3 regions of the Bradyrhizobium sp. CCGB12 genome follow, and region 3 is predicted to be linked to each of the others. Evidence: predicted binding sites of a transcription regulator. Region 3 holds the regulator's gene; each other region holds the start of a gene.
The links. The regulator PhoB, encoded in region 3, activates phosphate uptake and scavenging genes when phosphate is short. The targets are predictions, from matches to a motif close to TGTCATNNANCTGTCAT.
Positions count from the first base shown of each region.

Region 1: the regulator PhoB is predicted to act here: its motif matches at 1,807-1,823, upstream of NLM27_RS16190 (acetoacetate decarboxylase).
Region 2: the regulator PhoB is predicted to act here: its motif matches at 4,858-4,874, upstream of phnC (phosphonate ABC transporter ATP-binding protein).

Region 1 is NZ_JANADO010000001.1:3,347,379-3,357,502, reverse strand. It holds gene NLM27_RS16200 (type 1 glutamine amidotransferase domain-containing protein) at 1-133, opposite strand, end outside; gene NLM27_RS16195 (patatin-like phospholipase family protein) at 591-1,766, opposite strand; gene NLM27_RS16190 (acetoacetate decarboxylase) at 1,996-2,778, shown strand; gene NLM27_RS16185 (transporter) at 2,896-3,912, shown strand; gene NLM27_RS16180 (carbohydrate porin) at 3,976-5,316, shown strand; gene NLM27_RS16175 (MFS transporter) at 5,313-6,608, opposite strand; gene NLM27_RS16170 (acetyl-CoA C-acyltransferase) at 6,721-7,917, opposite strand; gene NLM27_RS16165 (enoyl-CoA hydratase) at 8,142-8,912, opposite strand; gene NLM27_RS16160 (PaaI family thioesterase) at 9,067-9,594, shown strand; gene NLM27_RS16155 (TetR/AcrR family transcriptional regulator) at 9,665-10,124, shown strand, end outside.
Region 2 is NZ_JANADO010000001.1:7,937,165-7,947,288, reverse strand. It holds gene phnG (phosphonate C-P lyase system protein PhnG) at 1-147, opposite strand, end outside; gene phnF (phosphonate metabolism transcriptional regulator PhnF) at 267-995, shown strand; gene phnE (phosphonate ABC transporter, permease protein PhnE) at 1,142-1,987, opposite strand; gene phnE (phosphonate ABC transporter, permease protein PhnE) at 1,984-2,868, opposite strand; gene phnD (phosphonate ABC transporter substrate-binding protein) at 2,944-3,879, opposite strand; gene phnC (phosphonate ABC transporter ATP-binding protein) at 3,938-4,747, opposite strand; gene NLM27_RS36355 (chloramphenicol acetyltransferase) at 4,922-5,581, shown strand; gene NLM27_RS36350 (alpha-D-ribose 1-methylphosphonate 5-triphosphate diphosphatase) at 5,578-6,771, shown strand; gene NLM27_RS36345 (DUF1045 domain-containing protein) at 6,790-7,488, shown strand; gene NLM27_RS36340 (hypothetical protein) at 7,611-8,258, opposite strand; gene NLM27_RS36335 (selenium-binding family protein) at 8,282-9,682, opposite strand; gene NLM27_RS36330 (dihydrodipicolinate synthase family protein) at 10,082-10,124, opposite strand, start outside.
Region 3 is NZ_JANADO010000001.1:6,650,348-6,660,471, forward strand. It holds gene NLM27_RS30480 (OpgC domain-containing protein) at 1-588, opposite strand, end outside; gene apaG (Co2+/Mg2+ efflux protein ApaG) at 772-1,164, shown strand; gene NLM27_RS30490 (Hsp33 family molecular chaperone) at 1,391-2,410, opposite strand; gene argF (ornithine carbamoyltransferase) at 2,655-3,578, opposite strand; gene NLM27_RS30500 (aspartate aminotransferase family protein) at 3,578-4,786, opposite strand; gene NLM27_RS30505 (GcrA family cell cycle regulator) at 5,256-5,768, shown strand; gene phoB (phosphate regulon transcriptional regulator PhoB) at 6,017-6,724, opposite strand; gene phoU (phosphate signaling complex protein PhoU) at 6,747-7,463, opposite strand; gene pstB (phosphate ABC transporter ATP-binding protein PstB) at 7,475-8,293, opposite strand; gene pstA (phosphate ABC transporter permease PstA) at 8,290-9,135, opposite strand; gene pstC (phosphate ABC transporter permease subunit PstC) at 9,137-10,124, opposite strand, start outside.

The sequences.
Region 1 (10,124 bases), 3.3 Mb from region 3:
ATCCGGCGTCGATTAGCGCCATCGCCGGCACGACCGTTTCATTGAGGTACTGGCCGGTCGGACCGGTGCCTCCACCCTGGATCTCGATACGCGTAGCGTTGGAGCCGACGACGAGTACTTTTCCTTTGGACATGGTGTCTCCAGGAGTTTTGCTTGATCGTCTGGTGGTTAGAACGTCATCACGGCCAAACTCACACGCTCGCCCTAGTGCTCGAGCAGCGGCTGGCCTGAAGCACGCGCACAAGCGCCGATCCGCGCTGAGACTTCGCTCGGAAACAGCGTCGGTTGTCGGCTCAAAAATCTGTGGTTGGCATAAAGGTGAGCGTGTTCGCTGATGGGCACAAGCAGGCCTCGCAACGTCATTCCGCGCGCATTCTAGGGGCGGCGGCGCAGTCTGACTATGTGGGACGATTGGCTTGAAGCGGATGCTTCGTGCGATTCCGCAATAATGGCATGATGCCCCTGTTTTGCCCGACGTGTCAAACGGCGTTGCGGACGCACCAAGCTAAGTCATTGATCCGACTGCTGCCGGCTACTGTGCATGGGGTTGTTTTCGCACTGTTTGTTTGAGCTGCCACCCGGATGACGCATTACGCGCTCTCCGTCTCCCGGTGCACGTCGTGCACCACGAGCCCCATGCCTTCATCGGGCATCTTGATCCAGTCGCGGCGCTTCAGGGTACGCTTGGTGTCCTCATAGCCGCTTGTCCAGTGCTCGCGCATCGAGGTGCCCGAGAACTCGTGGTCCTTGGCGTCGCCCTCGTAGGCCTTCTGCTGGTAGATCAGGTGCAGGATCGCGATCTCCGGCATGCGGCGCAGGCTCGCCTTGAGCTGGCGGTCCTCGTCGGAGAGCTGCTCGTCGGGGACTTTCGCCAGCGCCTTGTAGAGCAGGACCTTGAGATTGTGGGTGCGGCGATAGACGTCGGTGTTGTGGCGCGTGCGCGAGGAATACATGATGTCCTTGTGGCGGGCCATCACGTCCTGGATCGAGCGCGGCAGCACGCCCCGTGCGCTGAACAGGTCGACCTGGAACACCAGAGAATTGAGCGCGTCCTCCTGGTCGAGCAGATGCTGGAGCGGCGTGTTCGAGACGATGCCGCCGTCCCAGAAATGATCGGTGCCGATCCGCACCATCGGCAGCGCCGGTGGCAGGGCGCCGGAAGCCATGATGTGCTCCGGCTCGATCTCGTCATGGGCATTGTCGAAATAGATGAAATTGCCCGAGAGCACGTTGACCGCGCCAACGGCGAAGCGGACCTTCTTCTCGTTGATGAGGTCGAAGTCGACGAGTTCGAGCAGGCTCTCCTTCAGCGGCATCGTGTCGTAATAGCTGGTGGCGGTCTTGGCGCCGACCGGGCTGAACCAGGGATTGACCTGGTGCGGAGTGAAGAAGCCCGGCTGGCCCATCGCGGAGGTCATCCAGGAGCTGTAGAGATTGCGCCACTGGCGGAAGATGTCGCCGTCCGGCGTGTAGTGCCAGATCTTGCGGTTGGTGATGCGCTCCCAGAAAATCTGCAGGGCCTCGAGCCGCTTCTCCGGCTTGTTGCCGGCGATGATGGCGGAGTTGATCGCGCCGATCGAGACGCCGGTGACCCAGTCGGGCTCGATGCCGGCCTCGTGCAGCGCTTGGTAAACGCCGGCCTGGTAGGCGCCGAGCGCGCCGCCGCCTTGCAGCACCAGCGCGACCCGGTCGCAGCGCTCCGGCCGCCAGCCCCGCGAGGGCGGCTGATGGGTCTGATATGTCGGTTGCGACGTGCGGGCGTCCATGGCGATGTCTCCTGCTTGCGGCAAACGATTGCGTCCAGCAGTGACGGGGTGATGACAACTTCGGCGCCAATGCATCGGCTGCATGCACGTCAACCGCAAGGCGAATGGCAGCCGGTCACGCGCCTGACGGAAATTCATCACATCGCAGTCAATGAGGATCGCTAGCAATTCGCACCAAGCCTGTTGCGGCCGGGCGGGCATCACATAAGACATCACACAGGAGATCAGGATGCGCAGGGAAGACGTGCTGAGACTTCCGTCCATGCCGGCGGCCGGGCCGAGCTACCCGGCCGGGCCCTATCGCTTCGTCAACCGCGAATTCCTCGTCATCACCTACGAGACCGATCCGGACCTGATCCGCGCCGGCCTGCCCGAGCCGCTCGAGCCGATCGACCAGCCGATCGTGCATTACGAATGGATCAAGATGCCGGATTCCTCCGGCTTCGGCAGCTACACCGAGTCCGGTCTCGTCATTCCGGCACGCCTCAATGGCGAGGAGGTCAACTTCGTCTCGCAGATGTATCTGGACGATGATCCGCCGATCGCGGCCGGCCGCGAAATCTGGGGCTTTCCGAAGAAGTACGCCCATCCCAAGCTCGAGATCGTCAAGGACACGCTGACGGGCACGCTGGAATATGCCGGCCAGCTCGTCGCCATGGGCACGATGGGCTACAAGCACGAGAGCATGGCCGGCAACGGCGATCTCACCCGGGCCACGCTGTCGAAGACGCAGATCAATCTGAAGATGATCCCGGGCGTCGACGGCCGCCTGGAAGTCTGCCAGCTCGTCGCCATCAACCTCGTCGACATCGTGCCGAAGGGCTCGTGGATGGGGCCTGGCCGTCTGCATCTGGTGCCGCACGTCAATGCCCCCGTCGCCGACTTCCCGGTCCGCCGCTGCGTCGGCGCGCACCATTACATCGCCGACCTGACGCTGCCGTTCGGCCGTGTCGTGCACGACTATGTCAGGGAAGCCGAGGCGCTGGCCGCGACGGGGCTGGCTGCGGAGTAGGGCGGGCGCGGCATCATCAAACTGTAACAGAGCCGTAATTGAGTAGCCGTGCGAAGTCCGGAAGCTGTCGTCAGCCATCTTCCGGATGCAGGGCATTGTTGGCGGTTGGGGTTGGCCATGGCTGAGGCGGCAAAGCTTGTCAGCGAGATATCGAATGCCGAACCCGCCATTCCCGGCCTCGTGTGGGCATTCCGCCTGCACGGCGACGGCAGCGCCGAAGCGCTGCCGATCGACCAGCCGATCGCGTTCAGCCATGACGGCCGGCTCTGGCTGCATTTCAATTTGACCGACGCACGCGTGCGGTCGTGGATCGCGGCATCAGCGCTGCTGCCGCTCGCGCGCGAGCTACTGCTGTCGAGCGACACGTTCCAGCAGCTTCACGTCATCGATCATTGCGTCTACGGCGTATTTTCCGACCTCGTACGCGAGATCGACAGCGCCACCGAAGAGACCGCGTTCCTGCGCTTCGCCATGACCGAGCATCTCCTGGTCAGCGGCCGCCATCAGGCGCTGTGCTCGGCGGATGCGACGCGCCGCGTGCTCGAAGGCGGCTATCGCGTCGACAATGTCGCCCATCTCCTGGAGAAGATCGTCGACGAGGTCGCCGATACGCTGGATCGGATGGCCGACAAGCTCGGCCAGGAGATCGACGACATCGAGGAGCGGATTCTCGCCGACGAGGCCAAGCCGGAGATGCGCCGCAATCTCGGCCGGCTGCGCCGCACCTGCGTCAGGTTGCATCGGCAGCTGACGGGCCTGCGCGTGCTGTTTCACCGCCTCGACCAGAAGAACACCGATCATCTCGCACCGGCCTTGCGCATCCACGCCGGCAAGCTGGCGCAGCGGCTGGACGGGCTCGATCACGACATCGTCGAATTGCGCGAACGCAGCCGTCTGCTCGAGGAGGAGCTACGCTTCAAGAACGAGGAGGAGAGCAACCGCCACCTCCACACACTCTCGATCGTGACCTCCATGCTGTTGCCGCCGACGCTGGTTACCGGCATCTTCGGAATGAACACCAAGGGTCTGCCGCTCACCGACGTCGAGAGCGGATTCTTGTGGGCGGCGGTGCTGATGGCTTCGTCAATTGGCGCGGCCTATCTGTTCATGCGGCGCACGGGCATTTTCAAATAGCGTGCGCCGATCGTGAGTTGGAGTACCCATACATCCCTGGCGGCCGCGGCGCTGGCGAGCACGGTGGCAAGCACGAACGCGTTCGCCGGCGCCAAGGACGAGAGCGCGGCGGAATGGCTGTTTCCAAAATGGTTCAACGAATGGCATGACGGGCTCGCCAACAAGGGCCTGAACTTCGGCGCCACCTATATCGCCGACAACATCGGCAACGCGACCGGTGGGGTCGCGCGCGGCGCCATCCATTTCGGCCGCTTAGATCTGTCGGTCGACGCCGATCTCGACAAGCTGGTCGGCTGGACCGGCGGCCGCTTCTACGCCAATGCCTTCGTGATCTACGGCCGCGGGCTGTCGCGCAACTATGTCCAGAACCTCGCCACCATCAGCGAGATCGAGGCGCTGCCCGATCAGCGGCTCTACAACGCCTATTTCGAGCAGAGCTTGTTTGGCGACCGGCTCAACATCAGGGCTGGCCAGCAGGCCGCCGACGTCGAGTTCTTCGACAGCCAGACCGACGACCTCTTCGTCAACGGGACCTTTGGCTGGCCAGCGATCAAGGCGTCCAACCTTCCGGCCGGCGGCCCGGCACCGCCGATCGCGGTGCCCGGCATTCGCATCAGGGCGGCGCTATCGGATCAGATCACGGCCTATGGCGCGGTGTTCAACGGCGATCCGTCAGGGCCGGGCGATGTCGATCCGCAGTTGCGCGACCATCATGGTCTGGCATTCCGCGTCAACGATCCGCCCTGGGTGATCGGGCAGGTCCGGTTCAGCTACGACATCGATGTCGGCGGCCGTCCACTCGCCGGCAATTTCACGCCGGGCGCGTGGAAGCACTATGGCTCGTTCGACAGCCAGCGCTTTACGGCGGAGGGCCTGTCCATCGCGGACCCCAGCGGCAGCGGCATTGCTGCAAAGCTTCGCGGCAATTACGGCATCTTCGCGGTGATCGAGCAGGTGCTCTATCGCCCGCCGGAGGTGCGGGACAACAGCACCTCGGCCTCGCTCCCCGGCATCACGGCCTTTGGCCGCATCGCCTATAGTCCGCCGGACCGCAATCTAATCGACCTCTATCTCGATGGCGGCATCGGCTTCGTCGGCTTCACGCCCGGGCGGCCGCTCGACCGCTTCGGCGTGGCGATGGCCTATTTGCGGATCTCGAACACCGCGCGCAACCTCGATATCGATACGCAGGCCTTTACCGGCATCCAGAGTCCCGTGCGCAGCAACGAGACCTTGATCGAAATGATCTACGAGGCGCACGTCAAGCCGGGCTGGCTGATCGCGCCTTACTTCCAGTACGTGTTCCGCCCCTCCGGCGGTGTCCCGAACCCGAACGATCCGACCGGTGTCTCGCGGATCGGTGACGCCGCGGTGTTCGGCGTCACCACCACGATCCGGTATTAGGCCATCGCAGGCTTCGGCTCGGTCTTCGGCTGCCGCGATAGCGCCAGCACGATCAGCGCGGCGAATACGCAGAGCGCGCCCGCGATGAAGAAGGCGGGCAAATAACTCTGATAGACCGTCCGCGAAAAGCCGGCGCCGAAGGCGGCCGTGCCGGCACCGAGCTGATGGCCGGCAAAGATCCAGCCGAACACCAGATTGGCGCGCTCGGGTCCGAACTTTTGCGCGGTGAGGCGTACCGTCGGCGGCACCGTGGCGATCCAGTCGAGCCCGTAGAACATCGCGAAGATGGAGAGGCCGTAGAACGAGAAATCGCTGAAGGGGAGGAAGATCAGCGAGAGACCGCGCAGGCCGTAGTACCAAAACAGCAGCCATCGATTGTCGTAACGGTCCGACAGCCAGCCCGACATGATCGTGCCGAAGAAGTCGAAGATGCCCATCGCCGCCAGCAGGCTGGCCGCCTGCACCTGCGGGATGCCGAAATCGAGGCACATCGGGATCAGGTGTACCTGGACGAGGCCGTTGGTCGAGGCGCCGCAGACGAAGAAGGTTGCAAACAGGATCCAGAAGGCGGTCGATTTCGAAGCGTCGCGCAGCGTGCCGAGCGCCACGCCGGTGATCGAGCCGTGGCTGACGGGCGGCGCGGGCAGGGGCGCGGTGCCGTCGTCGCCGAACGGGCGCAGGCCGACATCGCTCGGACGGTCACGCATCGCGAGCAGCACCGCCAGTGCCGAGATGCCGAGCATGATGCAGACGAAGCCGAGTGCAAGCCGCCAGCCGTAACGTTCGGTGAGGCTTGCCAGCAGCGGCAGGAACACCAGCTGGCCGGTCGCAACGCTCGCGGTCATGATGCCGACGACGAGGCCGCGCCTTGTTGCGAACCAGCGCGTGGCAATCGTCGCACCCAGCACCAAGGCGGTCATGCCCGTGCCGATCCCGATCACCACTCCCCACAACGCGATGAGCTGCCAGATCTCGGTCATGCCGAGCGAGAGCACGAGCGCCGAGACCACGATCAGTTGCGCGACGAGCGTGACGTTGCGCAGGCCGTAGCGGTTCAAGAGTGCCGCGGCGAACGGCGCCATCAGCCCGAACAGAATGAAGCGGATCGACAGCGCCGACGAGATCTCCGCCGTGCTCCAGCCGAACTCCTTCTGCAGGGGAACGATGAACACGCCGGGCGCGCCGACCGTGCCGGCGCTGATCAGCGCGGCGAGGAAGGTCACGCCGACCATCACCCAGCCGTAGTGGATATTGCGGCGGGAAAGTGCTGCCGCGAGCCAGTTCGAGATCATTGGGCCTCGGTATTGATGGGCAGGTCGCAAGAGACCTGCGTCAGTTTGCAGGATGGCACGGGACGCGTCTGTCGCAAATGACAGAGTTCCCTCGTTTTCGGACTTTCAGGCGTCAGCGCGCCAGCCGTTCCACCGCGATCGCGGTGGCTTCTCCGCCGCCGATGCAGAGCGCCGCGACGCCGCGCTTGAGGTTCTGAGCCTTGAGCGCATGCAGCAGCGTCACGATCAGCCGCGCGCCGGTCGCGCCGATGGGATGGCCGAGCGCGCAGGCACCGCCATTGATGTTGAGCTTGTCGCGGGGAATGCCGAGGTCGCGCTGCGCCGCCATCGCCACCACTGCGAAGGCCTCGTTGATCTCGAACAGGTCGACATCGCCCGCGCTCCAGCCGACCTTGTCGAGCAGCTTGCGGATCGCCGGAATCGGCGCCGTGGTGAACCATTGCGGCTCCTGGCTGTGGGTGGCGTGGCCCTTGATCTCCGCGAGAACAGGCAGGCTGCTGCGATCGGCGAGCGAGCGCTTTGCCAGCACCAGCGCCGCGGCGCCGTCGGCGTTCGCGGAGGAGGCGGCGGGCGTGATGGTGCCGTTGGCGCGGAATGCCGGCTTCAACCCGGGAATCTTCGCGGGATCGACCTTCAGCGGATGTTCGTCATTGGCGATGACGCGGGGGCCTGCTTTCTCGCTCAGCGTGATCGGCGCGATCTCGGCCTTGAATGCGCCGCCCTCGACCGCCTTGCGCGCGCGGCTCAGTGTCTCCATGGCGTAGGCGTCCTGGTCCTTGCGGGTAAACTGGTAGGCTTCCGCGGTCGCCTCGCCGAAATCGCCCATCGAGCGGCCGGTCTCGTAGGCGTCCTCAAGCCCGTCCATCATCATGTGGTCGATGATGCGGTCGTGGCCGACGCGATAGCCGCCGCGTGCCTTCGCGAGCAGATAGGGTGCGTTGCTCATGCTCTCCATCCCGCCGGAAACGACGAACTCGGCCGAGCCGGCACGGATGATGTCGTGTGCGAGCATGGTCGCCTTCATGCCGGAGCCGCAAACCTTGTTCACGGTGGTGGCGCCAGTGGCATCGGGCAGGCCGGCCACGCGTGCGGCCTGCCGCGCCGGAGCCTGGCCCTGGCCAGCCGGCAGCACGCAGCCCATAAAGACCTCATCGACCTTCTCGGGCGCGAGTTTTGCGCGCTCCAGCGCCGCGCCGATCACGTGTGAGCCAAGCTTGTGCGCGGGGACCGGCGAGAGCTCGCCCATGAAGCGGCCGAGCGGGGTGCGGGCAGCGGAGACGATGACGACGGGATCGGCGGCTTCGGCCATGACGGGGCTCCCTGGCGATGACGTGTAAGATTACGATCATCATATGATGCGGCGCAAAAAATGCAACCGCGGCAGGGATGAGAAATTGTCGTGGTTCGGATGAGATTTGTTGAGGTGATCCGAAAGTCTCCTCCACGTCGTCCCGGCCTTCGCCGGGACGACAGCGCGGGGTCGTCACTGAATATGCGAATAATAAGTGGCGTTCCGTCGCGGGGGTCGCTGCCCTACCGCTTCCTGTTCACAAACGCGCCCATCAGCCGCGTCGGCTCGTCGGTCAGGAACGATTGCCCGAACACCTTCACGCTCAAATTCACCGACTCCGTCAGCGGCAATTCTTCCCATTGCCGCAGCAGCGCCTTCTGCGACCGCAGCGCCTCGGGGCCGCATTCGAGCAGCGCCTTCACGACGTGCTCGACCTCGGCATCCAGGCCACCCTCCGGTGCGACCCTGTCGACCAGGCCCCAGGCCAGCGCTGTGGCTGCGTCGATGTTCTCCGCCGTCATCACCAGCCAGCGGGCGCGGGCCCAGCCGATCAGGCGCGGCAAGAGCGCGGCATGGATCACCGAGGGGATGCCGACGCGCACCTCCGGCATGCCGAAATGTGCGTCATGGGCGGCGATGCGGAAATCGCAGGCGGCGGCGACTTCGAGCCCGCCGCCGAGGCACCAGCCGGGCATGCGCGCGATCACGGGGGCGGGGAATTGGCGCACGGCCTCGCAGAGATCGCGCAAGCGGCTGATGAAGGCTTCGGCCGATGTTTGGTCGAGCTTGGCCATCTCTTTGATGTCGGCGCCGCCGATCATGCTCTTCTCGCTCTGGCCACGCAGCACCACGACGCGGACGCTGCGGTCGGTTGCGAGCCGTTGCAAACCCTCGCGCACCGCGTCGGTCACGGGCGAGCCAAGAATGTTGAGGGAGCCGGCGTTGCAGATCGCGACATGAACGACGCCGCGCGCGTCGCGCGTCACGCCGCAGTGATTGTTGAGCATTTCCATCGTGGCATCTCGAAGGTTTCGTGGACCGGCGCAAGGCGCGCCGGTCGAGGTCACTTCCGGGCCGAAACGCCTGGCTTGTCAAGCGGCTGGGGGACGGAGTTGCCAGCGCGAAATCCGTGGCATAGTATGATGAATATAATATAAAGAGGCAGCCATGACCTATAACGATCAACTCGACCTGTTTTCGCCGGCTCAGCGACGCGAGCGCGTGGTGGACTGGCAGGCGCCGGCACCGGTTGCGAAGGTTGCGATGGGCCTGTCGGGTATGGACGCCATGCTGGGCATTCGCGACGGCCGGCTACCGCCGCCACCCTTCGCAAAGCTGATCGGGTTCACCATGGCCGTGGTCGAGCCGGGCCGCATTGTCATGGAACTGGAGCCGCGCGAGTATCTCGAGAATACCATCGGCCTTCTGCACGGGGCGACGGCGGCGGCGCTGATCGATACCGCGATGGGATGTGCGATCTCGACCCGGCTGGAAGCCGGGCAATCGTCCGTGACGCTCGACCTGAAGATGACCTTCCTGCGGCCGCTGTCGGTCCGTTCGGGGCGGATCTCGGCCGAAGGCAAGATCATCAAGCTGGGACGCCAGACCAGCTACACCGAAGGTTTTGTGCGCGACGGTAAAGGCGCGCTCGCGGTCCATGCAACTGCAACCTTCTCCATGATCAGCAATGTCTGAACACGAATTAATTCACCGCCTGGTCCATTTCTGTGTTATGAGATGATCTTCGACATTTAATGAGATGCGCATGCGCTATTCCCGGGAACACAAGCAGGAAACCCACGACCGCATCGTCAAGAAGGCCTCGGTGCGGCTGCGCGAAAAGGGCGCCCATGGTATCGGCGTTGCCGATCTCATGAAGGAGGCGGGCCTGACCCATGGCGGCTTCTACGCGCATTTCGATTCCCGCGAGGCGCTGGTGATCGAGGCCTTCGCTTACGCCATGGATCGCTCCATGGACCATTGGCGCAAGCTCACGGGCGAGGCCGTACCGGGGAAGCGATTGGCGCTGATCGCGGAGAGCTACCTCTCAGCGCTGCACCGCGACAATCCCGGCCACGGCTGCTCGATCCCCGCCCTCGGAGCCGAGATCGCCCGCGAGAGCCCGAAGACGCGCAAGGCGTTTGCCGGCAAGCTCGACGAGATGATCGAGATGATGACGGACTACATCCCGAACGTGCCGCGCAAGGCGGCACGCAAGCAGGCGA
Region 2 (10,124 bases), 1.3 Mb from region 3:
GTTTTCGCCTTCGCGCAGGTCCTGGTGACTGGGCAGGGGAATTGTGCGGAGGCGAGCGGCGATCTCGCCCGCCTCCGCGTGCGCCAGCACGGCCATCGCGGCCTTGCGCTGGGCTTGCTGGTTGTCGTGCTGCGTCACCTGATCCACCGAACTTTTCTACAGAACTTGCCGAATCCAAGTTGTCTATGATACTAGACAACTTCATACGGACGCGCCATGACTGTTTCGTGACAAAGATGTGATTTTCGGGCTAGGCTGACCGCGACATGAGCATGCAGGACACAGCCTCTTCGGGCGTCGCTTTGTGGCGCCTCGTTGCCGACGGCATCGAGCGTGGCATTGCCGACGGCCGCTTTGCCGCGGGCGACAAGCTGCCGGGCGAGATGGAGATCGCCGAAACCTATCGCGTGAACCGCCACACCGTGCGGCGCGCGCTGGCCGCCCTTGCCGAGCGCGGCCTCGTGCGCGCCGAACGCGGCAGCGGAACCTACGTCGAGGCGCAGAAGCTCGCCTATCCGCTGCGCTCGCGCACGCGTTTCTCCGAGATCGTCGGCGCCGGCGGCCGCGAGCCGCGCGGCCAGTTGATCGAGGCGTCCGAGGACGTTGCGACCCGCGAGCTGGCGCGCGAGCTGGGCTTGAAGGCCGGCGCGCCGCTGGTGCGAATCGAAGCGATCCGCCTCGCCGATCACACGCCGATCTGCGTCTCCACGACCTGGCTGTCAGCGGAATTGTTTCCGGGCGCGGGCGAGGTCTTTGCCGCGACGCGCTCGATGACGAAGCTGCTGGAGCATTACGGCATTCGCGACTACCGCCGCGGTGCGACCCGGATCACGGCAGGCATCGTCGACGCGACCGACGCCGCACGGCTCGATCTCGCATTGGGGCGTCCGATCCTGGTGGTCGATGCGACCGACCAAGATCTCGACGGCAAGCCGCTGGTGACCAAGCACTCGCGGTTCGCGGCGGAGCGGGTGGAGTTTCTGGTGGAGTCGTGACGGTCGGCTGCTTCCGCCACCCTCCCTCCACGAATCCGGAATCGTAGGGTGGGCAAAGGCGCACTTGCGCCGTGCCCACGATCATTCCAAGATTTCGGCAAAAATGGTGGGCACGCTTCGCTTTGCCCACCCTACGGCAGCCGGGACTAGGCCACTGCCCTTTGTCCGATGATCGCAAACCGCAGCTTGCCCGAGATGAAATCGATCGCGGCCACCGCGACCAGGATCATCAGGATCAGGAACGATACCCTCTGCCATTCCAGCACACGGATCTGCTCGGCGAGCTGGAGGCCGATGCCGCCGGCACCGACGATACCGATGATGGTGGCCGAGCGCGTGTTGGATTCGATGAAGTAGAGCACCTGGCCGGCGATGACAGGCAGGACCTGCGGCAACAGGCCGAACCGGATTTCGTGCAGCGAGTTGCCGCCGGCGGCGCGGATGCCTTCGACCTGCTTCTGGTCGGCGCCCTCGATCGCCTCCGAGAACAGCTTTCCGAAGGCGCCGAAATCCGACACCGCGATGGCGAGCACGCCGGCGAACGGGCCGAGCCCGACCACGTTGATCCACACCAGCGCCCAGATCAGCGTGTCGACGCCGCGGATCGAATCCAGGAATCGGCGCACCGGGAAGCGCAGGATGCTCGACGGCACGATGTTGCGCGCGGCCAGCAGACTGATCGGGAGCGCGAACACGGCGGCGAGCGTGGTGCCGAGCAGCGCGATCGACAGCGTCTCGCCCAGCGCCTTCAGATAGACCGGCAGCGAGGAGCCGGGATCTGGCGGGATCATCATCAGGCTGATCCAGCCGAGCTGGCTGAGGCCGGCGAAGAACCGCGACGGCGAGAAGTCGAGATCGACCAGGCCATAGGCCAGGATCGCGAGCGCCGCGACGATCATCGCCGGCATGGCGAGCCGCGCCGAAGCCGGCCGGTCGAACACATCAGGGTAGCGCGCGCGAAGCGCGGCGGTGTCGACCTCCTGCGGCGTCACGACCGCGCCTCCTTGCCGAACAGGCGGCCGCGCAGCCAGCCGGTGGTGATGTCGATGATGAAGACCGTGACGATGATGGTGATCAGGATGGCGCTGACGTCCGAATAATAGAACTTGCGGATGGCGACGACCAGCTCCTGGCCGATGCCGCCGGCACCGACAAAGCCCATCACGGAGGCCTCGCGCACGTTGATCTCGAAGCGCAGCAGCGCGTAGCTGGCATAGCCCGCGGTCACCTGCGGCACGATCGCAAAGCGCATGCAGGAGAGCCAGCTCGCACCGGTCGAGCGGATGCCTTCGACCGGCTTCATGTCGGCGTTCTCGACAATCTCCGAGAACAGTTTTCCGAGCGCACCGGTGGAATGGATCGCGATCGCGAGCACGCCGGCCATCGGCCCTAACCCAAAGGCGATGACGAAGACCAGCGCGAACACGATGCCGGGAACGGTGCGGGCAAATTCGAGCAGGCGCCGCACCACGAAGCGCAGCCAGGGCGCGGGCGAGGTGTTTTCGGCCGCGAGGAAGTTGAGGGCGAAGGCGAAGGTCGCGCCGATCAACGTGCCGACATAAGAGATCAGCAGCGTCTCGCCGAGCATCTTCAGCCATTTGCGCCAGCCCCAAAACCACTCGCCGAGATCGGTCCAGACGCGCTGGCCGCTGTCGAGCGTGAAGATGCGATCGAAATAGCTGATGAAATTGCCGAAGTAGGTGAACAGCGTGCGCAGATTCACTTCGGCGCCGACCGCGGCCAGAAGCAGCGCCGCGGCGAAGACCACGGCTCCCAACAGGAGACGCCACCGGCGGCGCGCGACCGCCTGGCGATAGGCGGCGTCGAGCACGGCAAGCTGTTGCTCGGGAAGGATCGAAACCGCGACTGTCATCTTGTCAGGGAACGTGGCCGATCAAAGAGAAGGAGCCGGGCCCATCGACCCGGCTCCAGTTGCGTCGCCCTGGGATCAGGACGCCTTCTTCTTACGCAGCGCGTCGACGAACTTGATCAGCTCGATCGTGCCATCCCAGTCCTTGGTGGTGGCGTGATGAAAACCCTTCTTCTGGCCGTCCTGGAGGCGATCGAACGCCGCCTTGTCCTTCGCCGGCGCGTCGAAGAAGGCCTTCTCGATGGCCGCCTTGGCGTCATCAGGCAGGTCGGAGTTGTAGGCGTAGGGACCGTTGATGATCGGTGCCGACTTGTGGATGATGCGGAAGTCGTCTTTCTTCATCGCCGAGCCGTCGGCATTCTTCAGCATGCCCTTGGTCAGCATCTGCGCCAGCGTCGAATCGTCGTCGGTGGTCCACTGGTTGGCCGCGACGTCGACCGTGCCCTGCGCCAGCGCCAGCATCGCGTTCTCGTGGCTGCCGGTGAAGACGACCTTGCTGAAATAGGTGTCGGCATCCGGGATGCCCATCTTGTCGAGCTCGAAGCGCGGCACGTTGTTGCCCGACGTCGAGTTCGGATCGACGAGGCCGAGGTTCTTGCCCTTGAGGTCGTCGACCTTCTTGTAGGCACTGCTCGCCTTGACGAAGAACACCGAATAGTAGCCGGTCGAGCCGTCGGCGTTGATGTCGTTGGCGAAAGCGTCGGTCTTGACGCCGGTCAGGCGGGCGCGGGCGAACGAAGCCGAGCCGTAGCTGGCGATATGGATGTTGCCGGCGCGCTGGCCTTCGATCACGGCGGCGTAGTCGTTGGCAATGCGCAGCGTGACCTTCACGCCCAATTCCTTGGAGAGATAGCTCATGAACGGCGCCCAGCGCTCGGTGACGCCCGAGGCGTTCTCGGCCGGGACGACCGCGAAGGTCAGCTCGGGATATTTGGCTTTCCAGTCTTCGGCAGAAGCGGAAGCGGTGAACGCGAGCGCGGCGGCGCCGGCAAGAACGAGTCTGCGAGTGATCATAATACCCTCTTCGTCGGTTGGGGTCGGTTGACGCAAAACTGGCAGTTAAACGTGCGGCTCAGGCCGCCGCGGCGGTTCCGAGCGCCGGAACGCCCTCGGGCGCCGGGACTGGCACACCGCCCATGACGTCGGCGGCTTCGAGATCATAGAGCTCGCGCGCAACGTGGTCGGTCAGCTCGGACGGCACGCCGTCGAACACCACGCGGCCGGCGGCCATGCCGATCAGGCGGTCGCAATAGGTGCGGGCGAGATCGAGCGAATGCAGGTTGCAGAGCACCGTGATGCCGAAATGCTTGTTGATGCGCAGCAGCGCGTCCATGACGATCTTGGTGTTGCGCGGGTCGAGCGAAGCGATCGGCTCGTCGGCGAGGATGATGTCGGGCTGCTGCACCAGGGCGCGGGCGATCGCGACGCGCTGCTGCTGGCCGCCGGAGAGCTGGTCGGCACGCTGCGCGGCGAGCGCGGCAATGTCGAACTGCTCGAGGGCCGACATCGCCAGCGCCTTGTCCTGCTCCGGCCAGATTTGCGACAGCGAGCGCCAGGCGGGCATCGTTGCCAGACGGCCCATCAGGACGTTGGTGAGGACATCGAGCCGGCCGACCAGGTTGAACTGCTGAAAGATCATCGCAGAGCGCGCCCGCCACTGCCGCAGTTCCTTGCCGCGCAGCGCGGTGACGTCGATACCGTCGAACTGGATGCGCCCCTCAGTCGGCGTCACCAGGCGGTTGATGGTCCGCAGCAGCGTCGACTTGCCGGCGCCGGATCGTCCGATCACGCCGACGAAGCCGCCGGGTGAAATTTGAAACGAGGCGTCGTCCACCGCGGCTTTCGCGCCGAAGCGACACGTCAGACCTTCCACCACCAGCATGCAGGACTCCAGAGTAGCTGGAGCCCACCGCTAACGCCGGCGCTTAACACTTGTGTGACATCCGCATTGCGGTGCGGCGATCCAACACACGTCATCCCCTGTCATCGCCACGTCATGACATCGTCATCAAGCCACTTGAAGAGGAACGCCCGCCCCCCGTGCTTCGGATGCAACATGGCCGCCAAAGCTCTTTCGGTGCAACCGACGATCGACCCTTCCGCCAAGCTGCACGACACCAGGCTCGGTGCCTACACCGAGGTCGGGGCACGCACGATCCTGCATGAAGTGACGATGGGCGACTATTCTTATGTCGTGAACGACGCCCAGATCACCTACACGACCGTCGGAAAGTTCTGCTCGATCGCCGCGATGACGCGCATCAATCCCGGCAATCATCCGATGCATCGCGCGACCCAGGCGCATTTCACCTACCGCTCCAGCGCCTATTTCGAAGGCGAGAGCGACGACGTTGAGTTCTTCGACTGGCGGCGCCAGCATCACATCCATATCGGCCATGACGTCTGGATCGGCCATGGGGCCATTGTGCTGCCGGGACGCAGCATCGGCACCGGCGCGGTGATCGCGGCCGGCGCCATCGTCACCAAGGACGTGCCGGCCTACACCATCGTCGCCGGCAATCCGGCGCGCATCGTGAGGCGGCGATTCTCCGAGGAGATCGCCGGACGGCTCGCCAGGCTCGCCTGGTGGGACTGGGATCACGACAAATTGCGTGAAGCGCTGCCCAATTTCCGCAAGCTCGGGATTGAAGATTTCCTCTCGGCATACGAAGCACGGGCAAGCTCCACAACCAGCAAACGAAGCGCGGTCGCGTGACAGACATATTCCTTGAAGGCGGCCGGGCCCTGATCGGCGCCGAGCTCGTCGAAACTTCGCTAGGCGTGTCCGGAACGGACATTGCGCATGTCGATGCCTCGCGCGGCCGTGCCCGGCTGGCGATCGATGCACGAGGCCTTCTGGTGCTGCCCGGCATCGTCGACCTGCATGGCGATGCCTTCGAGCGGCAGATGATGCCGCGCGCCGGCGTCGATTTTCCGATCGACGTCGCGCTTGCCGACAGTGATCGTCAGGCGATCAGCAACGGCATCACCACCGTCTTTCACGCCACGACCTGTTCATGGGAGCCGGGCCTGCGCAGCGCCGACAATGCGCGCGGCCTGATGGAGGCGATCGAGCGGCAGCGCCCGCAATTCGCCGCCGATACCCGCGTTCATCTGCGCCACGAGACCTACAATCTCGATGCCGAGCCTGAAATCAGCCAGTGGCTCGCCGAGGGCCGCGTCGACCTGTTCGCCTTCAACGACCACATGGACGGCACCGTGGCCGACATGGCCAAGCCCCGCAAGCGCAACCGCATGGTCGAGCGCACCGGCCTTTCGAGCGAGGATTTTGATCGGCTGGTCGAACGCATCGTCGCGCGCGCCGCCGACGTGCCGGCCTCAGTGTCGCGGCTCGCCGCGATGGCCCGCGGCGCTGAGGTGAGGATGCTCTCGCACGACGATGCGACGCCGGTGATGCGTCAGGAGTTTCGCGAGCTCGGCGCCACGATCGCCGAGTTTCCGATCAACGAGGAGACGGCGCGGGCGGCGGCAAGCCATGGCGATGCCATCGTCTACGGCGCGCCGAACGTCGTTCGCGGCGGCAGCCACACCGGCTGGACCAGGGCGTCGGACATGATCGCCAAGGGTCTCTGCTCGGTGCTGGCGTCCGATTATTACTATCCCGCACAGCTGCTCGCCGCATTTCGGCTTGCCGCCGACGGCGTGCTGCCGCTGACGGAAGCCTGGAACCTGGTCTCCGCCGGGCCTGCGCACGCAACCGGCCTTACCGATCGCGGCGTGCTCGCGGAAGGACGCCGTGCCGACATCCTTCTGGTCGATGACAGCGTGAAGCTGCGGCCGCGGCTCATCGCGGTGATATCAGGCGGCAAGCTCGTGCACCTCACCGATGCGACGCGGCTGCTCGCAGCAATGACGACACCGCGCGAGGCTGTCGTCGCGGCCTAAATTGGTTATGCTTAGGCGATGACAGGTTTTCCCCGCTACGCGATCTATTTTGCCGCAGGCAGCGACAGCGCCCTCTCCCGATTCGGCGCCGAGCTGCTCGGCTACGATGCCTATACCGGTGACGAGCTGCCGTTTCCGCGCGAGACAGTGGATGTGGCGCCGGACTGGCGCGATATCAGCGCGGATCCCCGCAAATACGGCTTTCACGGCACGCTGAAGGCGCCGATGGCGCTCGCGCCCGGCAGGACGGAAGCCGAGCTCGCGGCGGCCTGCGTGGCTTTCGCCTGCAAGGCTCGATCGATCCCGATGATCCGTCCGGTCGTCGATTCCATCAGCGGTTTCATTGCCGTCATTCCGGCCGAGCCGGTCGATGCGCTCGAAGAGCTCGCCGCCGATTGCGTCCGCGATTTCGATTCTTTTCGTGCTGCACTGACGGCGGAAGACCGTGCACGGCGCAGACCTGAGAAGCTGAGCGAGCGGCAGCGGGATTATCTCGACCGCTGGGGCTATCCCTATGTGATGGAAGAATTCCGCTTCCACATGACCCTCACCGGCCGGCTGGATTCAGAGCGCCGCGGACCGATCCTTCAGATGCTGCGGACCCGGTTTGCGCCGCTTCGTCTCGACACGCTGGCGATCGACCGCCTCACGCTATTCAAGCAGGACGACGCGAAGGCTCGCTTCCGCATCATCGGTGAGTGGGCGTTAGCAAGTTAGTCCACTTCCACCGTCATTGCGAGGAGCGAAGCGACGAAGCAATCCAGACTGTTTCCAGAGGGAAAGTCTGGATTGCTTCGCTTCGCTCGCAATGACGTTGGGGAGACATTCTCAGCCCCGCGTCAGCTCGCAAGATTGAAGGCGAGCGCCACCGCGCCAACCAGAACGAGGCTGGTCGCCCAGACTGCATCCAGATTGAACCAGCTTCGCGAGACGAACTTCAATCCCAGATAGCGGTAGACCAGCCACGCCAGACATCCGCCGGCGCCGACCATGGCGACAACGTGCACCAGGGACACCAGCGCCGCCATCCCGAGATTTGCCTTCATCAGCGCGCCCGCCGCCTCATGGCCGGGATCGAGCTCGAAGGCCCGGCAGAGCCCGAGATAGATCGGCACGAGCATCAAGGCAGCGCCGTGGGCAATGGCGACGGCAAACGACCAGAGCGCCAATTGCGTCGGCGGAATTCGCGCCAGCGCGCGGGGGTGGCGCCGCGCGATCAACCGATAGACGCCGAAGCCGATGACGAGAAGGCTTGCACTGATCTGGATTGGACGCTGCCACTCGGCCAGCACGAACAGAAATGCGAAGGGCAGCAGCACGAGAAGCGTTGCCAGGAGATGCCCCGCCGACAGCGCCCACAACGCGCGGAAGAGCGCGCGTGGGCTCTTGTCCATGAGCCCGGCCGAAACGGCGAGCGGCCATCCCATCCCCGGATTGATCCCGTGGTAGAGACCGCTCGCAACAAGAGCGAGCCAGAGCCACCCCATCGCCGGGCTCGCGTGCCCCCAATCTAGGCTGACGGATAGCAAAAAGAGTCCGTCGAACAATCGCCGCCCTCGAGCCTGATCTGGTGCGCACGATATCCGTCGGGGAAGCTCACGAAATAATCCTTGTCGAGCTCGAGACCGCCGTCGCGACCGGCATTGGCCATGACCTCCACGCCCGGAACCCCGTCGGGATAGAACTGATCGTCCCAGGTGGAATAGAGCGAATTGGTCCAGTACACGCGTCTGCCGTCGCGGCTGATCTCGACCATCTGCGGCCCTGCCGCAAAGGCCTTGCCATTTGGATGCGGGGTGCGGCGCGCGATGCCGCCGATGTGGACCGAACCCGCAAGCTTCGGCTTTCTGGGATCGCTGACGTCGTACTGGCGCATTTCACCCGTACCCCAGCACGAGACATAGAGAAACCGGTCATCCATCGACAGGTCGATGTCGGTCACCAGGGGCGGCACCGCGCCAAACCCCTGCAGCAGCGGCGGGAGCTTCTCCTTTGGCGCGGGCTCGGGCGGGATCGTCGCCGTCTTCTCGGCATGGAATTTTCCGCCTTCGCGCCACCAGGTCCAGATCGATGCTTCGAGGTTCGTGGTGTCGACCACGACGCCGACGAAGCCGTATTCGCGAACCGGATCGTGCGCCGGTCGTACCTCCAGCGCCATTTGATGATTGGCGCCGAGGTCGATGGTTTGCACATTGCGCCGGGCGCGGAGATCCCAGAAGTGGAGAGAATGGCCATATTTGTTCGACAGCAGATCTTCCGGAACGATCCCGTTCTCGAACTGCGGCGGCAGCGCCCATTCGCTCGTCACCATGTAGTCGCGCGGCAAGTTCCACCAGAAATCATAGTGCCGCGTCTGCGGGCCACGATCGATCTCCCAGCGTCCGAGGACCTCGAACGTCTCGCAATCCATGATGAAAACGCCCGGAGGTCCGTTGGTGCCGTCCTTGCCGCCGCCGCCCAACGTGCTCACATAAATGCCGTCCGGCCCGCAATGGATCGTGTGCGGCCGCGAGTAGCCGGTCTTCTTGAAGACTTCCTCGGGTTCGATGATCTTGTGGATCTTGGCTTTGGTCGGATCGGGCTTGGTATCGATGATGTAGATGCGCGACGAGCGCAGCCCGGGGATGATGAGATAGCGCCGCTCGATGAAGGCGTGGCCGGCGAGCGGCGACAGAGCGGAGGAGCAGGCATTCCAGCCGAAGTGATGAAACTCGTCACCCTTGTTGGGCATCGTCACGGTGTGGACGATCTGGCTATAGGTCGGCGATCCGGGCTTGACGTCGATGACCGCAAGAGCATCCGGCTTTGAGAAATCCGGACTGAGCAGCAACGTGTAGGCGAAGTTCTCCGCAGGTGCTTCCATCGCAAGCCTGGGCGATGCGTGAAAGGTGGGATCCGGCCTCATCGTCATGGCACTGCCTCCCTGTTCTGTCGGTTCGCGCCAACCTGGCTCGGGATAACGGCATAATGAAGAGGTGTTAGGCGGTGTCTTGAGACTGCTCCGCAGGGTCTGGTTGGCCGGGATACGATACTTGATCGCCGGCTCGGGGGAAACTGGCGGAAACGCGCCAATTCGACGCCTTCAGCCGAAAATGGGCTTTTGCGATGAGGCCAGCGCGCCGCCTCTTCTCCGATGTCGTCCTGGCGAAAGCCAGGACCCATTACCCCAGGGAGTAGTTGGCGCGAACTGCTAACGGCGAATCTTCGTCAAACCACCAGCTGGGGGAATGGGTCCTGGATCGGCGCTCACGACGTTCGCTTGTCCAGGACGACAGCTGAGATAATTCAGGCAACCCAGCAAGTGGCTCCGCTACTTCCCCCAGCGCAGCGCGAGCGCGTCGCGCTCCTGTGCG
Region 3 (10,124 bases):
CGTCACGTCGGGACGCCATTTCATCGACCACAGGATCAGCGGCAGCGCCAGCATCAGCACGATGTAGAGCGGCAGCACGTCCATGTTGACGGGACGGAAGCGCAGCAGCAGCGCCTGCACGATGGTGACGTCGGGCTGCTTGAGGAAATCCATGATGCCCATCTCTTCGGTGTAGAGCGGGTTCTCGAAGCTGGTCGCCACATAGGAGATCTCGGCGAGGAAGATCGTGAACAGGAAGACGTGGGCGACGTAGATCTGCCAGACGCGCCGCAGGATGCGCGCGGTGGCGATGACGACGCCGCTTTCCAGCATCGCACGGCCGTAGACGAAGGCGGCGGTGTAGCCGGAGATGAAGATGAAGATCTCGGTGGCATCGCTGAAGCCGTAATTGCGGATGGTGAACCAGGTCAGCAGGCTGGTTGGCAGGTGGTCGATGAAGATCAGCCACAGCGCCAACCCGCGGAACAGATCGAGCCGGAGCTCACGCTCGCCGATGGCCGGCAGTGTGATGGCCGGCGCAGCCGCTCGCGGCCTTACGCCCGCGTTCCCCGCGATCGTCGATCCCGTCACTTGGTCGGCAATGGTCATCGGGGCCAGAAACCCTCATCTCACTCGCGACGCATCAAGGAGTGTACAGGTCCGGCCGTTGTCTCGCAAAGCGCACCGGATCACATTGGGCGTACTTCCGATCCAATTCGGGCGGGACGATGTCACGAAAGCCGCCCAGCGCGGCGTTTGGTTCCCGGCCCGCTTTTCGTTATGATGGCCGCCATGTATCGCGCCGTGACCCGCCAGATCGAAGTGACCGTCGAGCCGAACTTTGTTCCGGAGCAGTCGTCGGCCGATCGCTCCCGCTATTTCTGGTCCTACACCATCGTCATCACCAATTCGGGCGACGAGACCGTGCAGTTGAAGACGCGGCACTGGATCATCACCGACGCCACCGGCCGCCAACAGGAGGTGAAGGGCGAGGGCGTCGTCGGCGAGCAGCCGATCCTGGCCCCCGGCGAGCGTTTCGAATACACCTCGGGCGTGCCGCTCACGACCGCTTCCGGCTTCATGACCGGCCGCTACCAGATGGTCAACGAAAGCGGCGAACGTTTCGAGATCGACGTGCCGACGTTCTCGCTCGACAGCCCCGATAACAAGCGGGTGTTGAATTAGGGCAGGCGGGCCGCCATAGGGTGGGCAAAGGCGCAACGCGCCGTGCCCACCATTTCAATCGCGGTGCGAGGATGGTGGGCACGCTGCGCTTTGCCCACCCTACGATGTCTGCGTATATGGCATGCTGCTTCCACATCGTCATTGCGAGCGCAGCGAAGCAATGCAGAATCCCTCTGCGGAAAGACCCTGGATTGCTTCGCTGCGCTCGCAATGACGGACGATAGGCTTACGCGTTCTCCACGCCCGCCTCATCCGGCGTAAACTGATAGACCGAGCTGCAGAACTCACAGGTCACGACGACCTTGTCGTCCTTGACCATCGCGGCGCGATCGTCGGACGAGAAGCTCTTGAGCATGGAGGCGACCGCATCGCGCGAGCAGGAGCATTGCGCCCTCAGCGACAGCGGAGTGAACACGCGCACGCCGCGCTCGTGAAACAGGCGGAAAAGCAGCCGCTCGCCGGAGAGCTCGGGATCGATCAGCTCGACGTCCTCGACGGTCTCGATCAGCGAACGCGCCTCGACCCAGGCGTCGTCCTCGGTGATGCTGTGCACCTCGGTGCCTTCGGGCGCATCGCCAGGATGCAGATCGGCCTGCCGCGCGCGCTCGGGCGCTTTCGGCAGAAACTGCATCAGCATGCCGCCGGCGCGCCAGCGATGCTTGCCGCCGTCGCTCGAGCGCCATTCCTCGCCGACCGCAAGGCGCACGCGGGTCGGGATCTGCTCGGAGCGCAGGAAATATTCGTGGGCGGCCTCTTCCAGACCGCCGCCGTCGAGCGCGACCAGGCCTTGGTAACGGCTCATGTCGGGGCCCTGGTCGATGGTCATGGCGAGATGGCCGCGGCCGAGCAGCGCGCCGGAATGCATGCCCGAATCCTTGGCATCGCCGAGACGCGCGGCATCGTAACGGGCGTAGGCACGCAGGCGATCCGGCGCCATGTAGTCGACGACCAGGAACGACACCGGACCGTCGGTCTGGGCCTGAAGGATGAAGCGGCCCTCGAATTTCAGCGCCGAGCCGAGCAGCGTCGACAGCACGATGGCCTCGCCGAGCAGCTTGCCGACGGGGGCGGGATAATCGTGCTTGGTGAGGATCTCATCGAGTGCCGGACCGAGCCGCACCAGGCGGCCGCGCACGTCGAGCGCGTCGACCTCGTAGGGCAGCACGGCGTCATCGATCGGAACCGCTGATGGTGCGCGAACCGGGCCTTCAGGCCCGGTTTTCATGTCAGGGGATTGGGAAACCATGGGCGTTATCTGGTGTCGGAGAGCGGGAATGGAAGGGGGCGTGAGCCGGCGTGTTCCGGATGCTGATTTGATCACATACGATACAACAAACTCAGTGTCGTCCTGGCGAAAGCCAGGACCCATTGCCCCAGGGAGAAGTTGTGGCGCGAGCTGGCAATGACCAATCGTCGCCAAACCAAAGCCGGTGGTAATGGGTCCTGGCCTTCGCCAGGACGACGATCCGATTTTATGCGACTACGCCGCCCTACTTCACCGCGTCAAAGCACCAGGCCAGAATGCCCTTTTGCGCGTGCAGGCGATTTTCGGCCTCGTCGAACACGACCGATTGCGGGCCGTCGATCACCTCATCGGTGACCTCTTCGCCGCGATGGGCCGGCAGGCAATGCATGAACAGCGCGTCGGGCTTGGCCAGCGACATCAGCTTGGAATTGACCTGGTAGGGCTTGAGCACGTTGTGGCGATGTTCACCTTCCTTGTCGCCCATCGACACCCAGGTGTCGGTGACGACGCAATCGGCGCCCTTCACGGCGGCCTCGGGATCCGTACCGAGCACGATCGGCGCATTCGTCGCCTTGATCCAGTCGCGCATCACCTTCTTCGGTGCGAGCTCCGGGGGCGTTGCGACGTTGAGCTGGAACTTGAAGCGCTCGGCGGCGTGGGCCCACGACGCCAGCACGTTGTTGTCGTCGCCGGTCCAGGCCACCGTCTTGCCTTCGATCGGGCCGCGATGTTCCTCGTAGGTCATGAGGTCGGCCATCACCTGGCAAGGGTGCGAACGGCGCGTCAGGCCGTTGATGACGGGCACGGTCGCATGGGCCGCAAGCTCCAGCAGCGCCTCGTGATTGAGGATGCGGATCATGATGGCGTCGACATAGCGCGACAGCACGCGTGCGGTGTCGGCGATGGTCTCGCCGCGACCAAGCTGCATCTCGGCACCGGTGAGCATGATGGGCTCGCCACCGAGCTGGCGCATGGCGACGTCGAACGACACCCGTGTCCGCGTCGAGGGGCGCTCGAAGATCATCGCCAGCGTCTTGCCTTCGAGCGGCCTGACCGGCTGCTGCGCCTTCTGCTTCGCCTTCATGGCGGAGGATGCGGCGAGCATGCGCTTGAGCTCCGACAGCGGGAGCTCGTTGATATCGAGGAAGTGCTTTGGCGACTTGCTCATCAGCTGGCCGTCCGCTTGCTCTGGCCGGCCGACAGCGCGGAGCAGGCACGCTCGAGCCGCTCGACACTGTCCTCGATCTCCGCTTCGGTGACGATCAGAGGCGGCAGGAAGCGCACGACATTGTCGCCGGCGCCGACGGTGAGCAGTTTTTCGTTGCGCAAGGCGGCAACGAGATCCCCCGAAGGCACGACAGCCTTGATGCCGATCAGGAGACCCTCGCCGCGAACTTCGCTGACGACATCGGGATGGCGATCGATCACGGAGGCGAGCTTCTGCTTGAGCAGCAGCGACATCTTCTGCACGTGGTCGAAGAAGCCGGGCTTGAGCATGACGTCGAGCACGGCGTTCGCAGCGGAGATCGCGAGCGGATTGCCGCCGAAGGTCGAGCCGTGCGAGCCGGGCCCCATGCCGGAAGCCGCCTCCGCGGTCGCCAGCACCGCGCCGATCGGGAAGCCGCCGCCGAGCGCCTTTGCCAGCGACATCGCGTCGGGTGTGACGCCGGTGCGCCTGTGGGCGAAGAGATCGCCGGTGCGGCCCATGCCGGTCTGCACCTCGTCGAACGCGAGCAGCAAGCCCTTCTCGTCGCAGAGCTGACGCAGCGCCTTGAGGAAAGCGGGCGTTGACGAACGCACGCCGCCCTCGCCCTGGATCGGCTCGATCAGGATGCCGGCGGTCTGCGGACCGATCGCCTTCTTCACGGCTTCGATGTCGCCATGCGGGACCTGGTCGAAGCCGTCCATCGGCGGACCGAAGCCCTCGAGATATTTTGCCGATCCCGTCGCAGCCAACGTCGCCAGCGTGCGGCCGTGGAAGGCGCCTTCGAAGGTGATGATCCGATAACGTTCCGGATGCCCCTTGGAGAAGTGATGATGGCGGACCAGCTTGATCACACCCTCCAGCGCTTCGGCGCCGGAATTGCAGAAGAACACGAAGTCGGCAAAGCTCTCATTGCAGAGACGGGCCGCGAGCTTCTCGCCATCGGGGCTCTGGAACAGGTTGGACATGTGCCAGAGCTTCGTTGCCTGCTCCTGCAGTGCCTTGACCAGCGCGGGATGGGCATGGCCGAGCGCATTCACCGCAACGCCCGACGTGAAGTCGAGGTAGCGATCGCCATTGGTCGCGATCAGCCAGCAGCCTTCGCCGCGCTCGAAACCAAGGTCGGTCCTGGCGAAAACGGGAAGCAGATGCGGCGCGGCGCTGTTGGTCATGACCATCACTTGGATGTTGCACTTGGATGTTGAGACCTGCCTGGCGTGCCTTACGCAGCGCACCATTGACCGGTCCGGAAAACGAAACGTGCCGCCTTTTAAGGGCGGCACGCGTCACTATCTTATGCCTGGCAAGACGGGTGTCAATGCCGCCCGAAAAGCCTCGCGAAACGCTGAATCCGTAGTCTTGCGGTGCCGATTTTGCGGGGTTTTCACCACGGAACATGTGGAAGCGAGTCGGCGGACTCTTGCGCGGGAGTCACGCCATATTGTAGCGTTTGGCCTGTCAGATACGACATCTCGTGCAGCGGTTCTGATCCCAAGAGTCCTTATGTACCGGCGTAAACGTTCGGGCGTCAGTCACGCGCCCGGCGAGCCTTAAGGGATTCTGGCGGCACGGGTTTTTCAAGGCTTAGGCATTCGTTGTGAGGCCCCAGGATGGCTGGCCGGCAGCGAGGGAAAGGGTGCAATGACGGTTTTGACCTGGTCCGACGATCGCGTCGAGCAGCTGAAAAAGCTCTGGGAGGCCGGACTTTCGGCCAGCCAGATCGCGGCCGAGCTCGGCAATGTGACCCGCAATGCCGTGATCGGCAAAGTGCACAGGCTCGGCCTGTCCGGCCGCGCCAAAAGTCCTTCCTCGGCCGCGCCCCGGCCGCGCAAGGCGCGTCCGGCGCAGCACATGATGCGAGTGACCCGCCCGATCTCGCGCGGCAACACCGCGCTCGCGCAGGCCTTCGAGGTCGAGGTGGAGGCCGAGCCGGTCACCTACGACAACGTGGTGCCGATGAGCCAGCGGCTGTCGCTGCTGGAGCTGAACGAGGCGACCTGCCACTGGCCGGTCGGCGATCCCTCGAGCCCGGATTTCTTCTTCTGCGGCGGCAAGGCGCTGTCCGGCCTGCCCTACTGCGCCCAGCACTCGCGCGTCGCCTATCAGCCGGCCGCGGATCGCCGGCGTGCACCGGCCAAGCCGAGCACGCGGTGAGAATTTTCTGAGATCAAGACGGCAGCCGTCACGCGATGACGGCTCCGCACATTCGGTGTCGTCCCGGACAAGCGCGCCTCAAGCGCGCGTAGATCCGGGACCCATAGCCACAGGGCGCAATTGTCGCGCGAAGTGGTCACTCCGAGTCTTCGCCAAACTACTCCCTGTGGCTATGGGTCCCGGATCTGCGCTTACGCTTGTCCGGGACGACACCTGAGTGCGTGACGACGACAGATCGCCAAAAGAGCTTACGTCTGCTCCGCCTTCGCAAAGCGATCATCCAGCGCGTACCCTGCGCCACGGACCGTGCGGATCGGGTCCTGCTCGCGGCCGAGATTGAGCAGCTTGCGCAGGCGGCCGATATGGACGTCGACGGTACGCTCGTCGATGTAGATGTCGCGACCCCAGACGCTGTCGAGCAGCTGCTCGCGTGAGAACACGCGGCCGGGATGCTCCAGGAAGAACTCCAGCAGGCGATATTCGGTCGGGCCGAGATCAATCGGCCGGCCCGAGCGCGCCACGCGGCGCTTGTCGCGGTCGAGCTCGATGTCGCCATAGGCGAGCACGGTGGCAAGCCGCTCCGGGCTTGCGCGCCGCAACAGACCCTTCACGCGCGCCAACAGCTCCGGCACCGAGAACGGCTTGACGATGTAGTCGTCGGCACCGGTCGCAAGACCCCGCACCCGCTCGCTCTCCTCGCCGCGCGCGGTGAGCATGATGATCGGAAGCTGCTTGGTCTCGGGACGGGTGCGCAGCCGCCGGCACAGCTCGATGCCGGACAGTCCCGGCAGCATCCAGTCGAGCACGATCAGATCGGGGATGTGTTCCTTGAGGCGGGTGTCGGCATCGTCGCCGCGCATCACCGTCTCCACGTCATAGCCGTCGCCTTCGAGGTTGTAACGAAGAAGCTCGGTGAGAGCTTCCTCGTCTTCAACCACCATAATGCGTGCGCCCATGTGGTCGTCGCTCCTTACGTAATCAGGTATTCGGGACCGTCGTGGCGAAGGTCGTCATGTCGCCCTTCGGCCGCTTGTCGGTGATCGCCTGCCCCTCGATCATGTAGAACACGGTCTCGGCGATGTTGGTGGCGTGGTCGCCGATCCGTTCGATGTTCTTGGCGCAGAACATCAGGTGGATGCAGAACGAGATATTGCGCGGATCCTCCATCATGTAGGTGAGGAGCTCGCGGAACAGCGAGGTGCAGATGGCGTCGACTTCCTCGTCGCCCTTCCAGACTGCCATCGCCGCCGGTAGGTCGTGCGCGGCATAGGCATCCAGCACCGACTTGACCTGCTGCTCCACGAGGTCGGTCATGTGCTCCAGGCCGCGGAACAGTTTCAGCGGATGGAAGTCCGTCTCCAGCGCTGCGACGCGCTTGCCCATGTTCTTGGCGAGGTCGCCGATACGCTCGAGATCGGTGGCGACGCGCATGGCGCCGACGATTTCGCGCAGATCCACCGCCATCGGCTGGCGGCGGGCGATGGTGAGCACGGCGCGCTCCTCGATGCGCTTCTGGAGCGCGTCGAGCTCGGCGTCGATGGTGACGACGCGCTGACCGAGCGCAACGTCGCGGCGGATCAGCGCGTCGACGGAGTCGACGATCATGCGCTCGGCAATGCCGCCCATCTCGGCGACCAGGCGAGTGAGCTCCTGGAGGTCGGTGTCGAAGGCCTTAGCGGTATGTTCAGTACCCATGTCCCGTCTCCTCAGCCGAACCGGCCGGTGATGTAGTCCTGCGTGCGCCGATCGCTCGGCGACGTGAAGATCTTGCTGGTGTCGTCGAACTCGATCAGCTCGCCGAGATACATGAAGGCGGTCTTGTCGGAGACGCGCGCCGCCTGCTGCATGTTATGGGTGACGATCGCGATCGTGTAGTTCTCGGACAGCTCCTGGATCAGCTCCTCGACCTTGGCGGTCGAGATCGGGTCGAGCGCCGAGCAGGGCTCGTCGAACAGGATCACCTCAGGACGCACCGCAACCGTGCGGGCGATGCAGAGGCGCTGCTGCTGGCCGCCGGAGAGCGACAGGCCGGAGGCGTTGAGCTTGTCCTTGACCTCGTTCCACAGCGCGCCGCCGCGCAGCGCCTTCTCGACGCGGTCGTCCATCTCGGACTTCGAGATCTTCTCGTAGAGGCGGATGCCGAACGCGATGTTCTCGTAGATCGTCATCGGGAACGGCGTCGGCTTCTGGAACACCATGCCGACGCGGGCGCGCAGCAGGTTGAGGTCCAGCCTGGGGTCGAGGATGTTGGTCTGATCCAACATCAACTGTCCCACGGCGCGCTGCCCCGGATAGAGGTCGTACATCCGGTTGAAAATGCGCAGCAGGGTCGACTTGCCGCAGCCCGACGGGCCGATGAACGCCGTGACGCGGTTGGTGCCAAGCGTCAGGTTGATGTTCTTCAGCGCGTGGTGCTCGCCGTAATAGAAGTTGAGGTTGCGCACCGTCACCTTGGCCGGCGCCTCCGGCAGCGGATGCGAGCCGGGCTGAACGGGCGTACTGACGGAAATAGACATATCGCTCATTTTGCGGTCCTCTCGGCGCTAAGGATGCGCGCGCCAATATTCAAGGCAAGTACGGTCAAAGTGATCAGCAGGGCACCGCTCCAGGCGAGCTGCTTCCAGTAGGCGTAAGGGCTCTGCACGAAATTGTTGATGGTCACCGGCAGGTTCGCCATCGTCTTGTTCAGGCCGAGGCTGAAGAACTGGTTCGAGAGCGCGGTGAACAGCAGCGGCGCGGTCTCGCCGGCGACGCGGGCGGTCGCCAGCATCACGCCAGTGATGAGGCCGGAGCGCGCAGCGCGATAGGCGATGCGCTTGATCACCAGCGAGCGCGGCAGACCGAGCGCGGAGGCCGCCTCGCGCAGCGCATTCGGCACCAGCAGCAGCATGTCCTCGGTCGTGCGCAGCACCACCGGGATGACGATCACGGCGAGCGCGAGCGCACCTGCGATCGCCGAGAAGCCGCGCATCGGCACCACGACCGCGCCGTAGATGAACAGGCCGATGATGATCGAGGGCGCCGAGAGCAGGATGTCGTTGATGAAGCGGATCACCGAGGTCAGCTTGTCGTTGCGGCCGTACTCGGCGAGATAGGTGCCGGCGAACATGCCGAGGGGCGCGCCGATGCCGACGCCAAGCACGGTCATGATCAGCGAGCCGACGATGGCGTTGAGCAGGCCGCCCTCGTTCGAGCCGGGCGGCGGGGTATTTTCGGTGAAGACCTGGAGGTTGAGCCCGGCCAGACCGTTGTAGAGCAGCGTCAGCAGGATCAGCGCGAGCCAGGTGACGCCGAAGGCGGCGGCAGCCAGGCAGAGCGCGCGGATGACGACATCCACGCGGCGGCGGCGTGCATAAATCGGGTTCATGTTACTTTCCCGCCTTCTTTTCGAGTCGCAGCAGCATCAGCCGCGCGGCCGCGAGCACGAAGAACGTGAGCACGAACAACAGCAGGCCGAGCAGGATCAGGCCGGACTGGTGCAACCCGTCGCTTTCGGCGAACTCCGATGCGATCGCCGCCGAGATCGTGGTGCCCGGTGCGAAGATCGACGAGGAGATACGGAACGAGTTGCCGATGATGAAGGTCACCGCCATGGTCTCGCCGAGCGCTCGGCCCAGCGCCAGCATGACGCCGCCGATCACGCCGACGCGGGTGTAGGGGATCACCACGCTGCGGACGACTTCCCAGGTGGTGCAGCCGACGCCGTAGGCGGCTTCCTTCAGCACCGGCGGCACCGTCTTGAACACGTCGACCGAGATCGAGGTGATGAAGGGCAGCACCATGATGGCGAGGATCAGCGCGGCGTTGAACAGGCTGAGATAGGACGGGGGACCTGCGAAGATCGCGCCCAGCACGGGAACGCCGTCGAAGATCTTGATCATGAAAGGCTGGAAGGTGTTGGCGAGGAACGGGCCCAACACGAAGAAGCCCCACATGCCGTAGATGATCGAGGGAATGCCGGCGAGCAGCTCGATGGCCATGCCGATCGGGCGGCGCGCCCATTGCGGACAGAGCTCAGTGAGGAAGATGGCGATGCCAAGACCGACCGGAATGGCGATCGCCATCGCGATGAACGAGGTCACCAGCGTGCCGTAGATCGGTCCGAGCGCGCCGAGCACGGGCGGATCGGCCGACGGCGCCCAGCGCTGCGTCCACAGGAACGACAGGCCGTATTCCTTCATCGCCGGGAAAGCACCGACGACCAGCGAGATGATGATGCCGCCGAGGATCAGCAGCACCGAGATCGCGGAAAGCCGCGTGATCCAGTAGAAGGTGACGTCGCCGAGCTTGAACGCGCTCAAAGCCTTGGCACGATCATACGGTCCGGCGTCGTCGATTACATCGCTCTGAACGGCC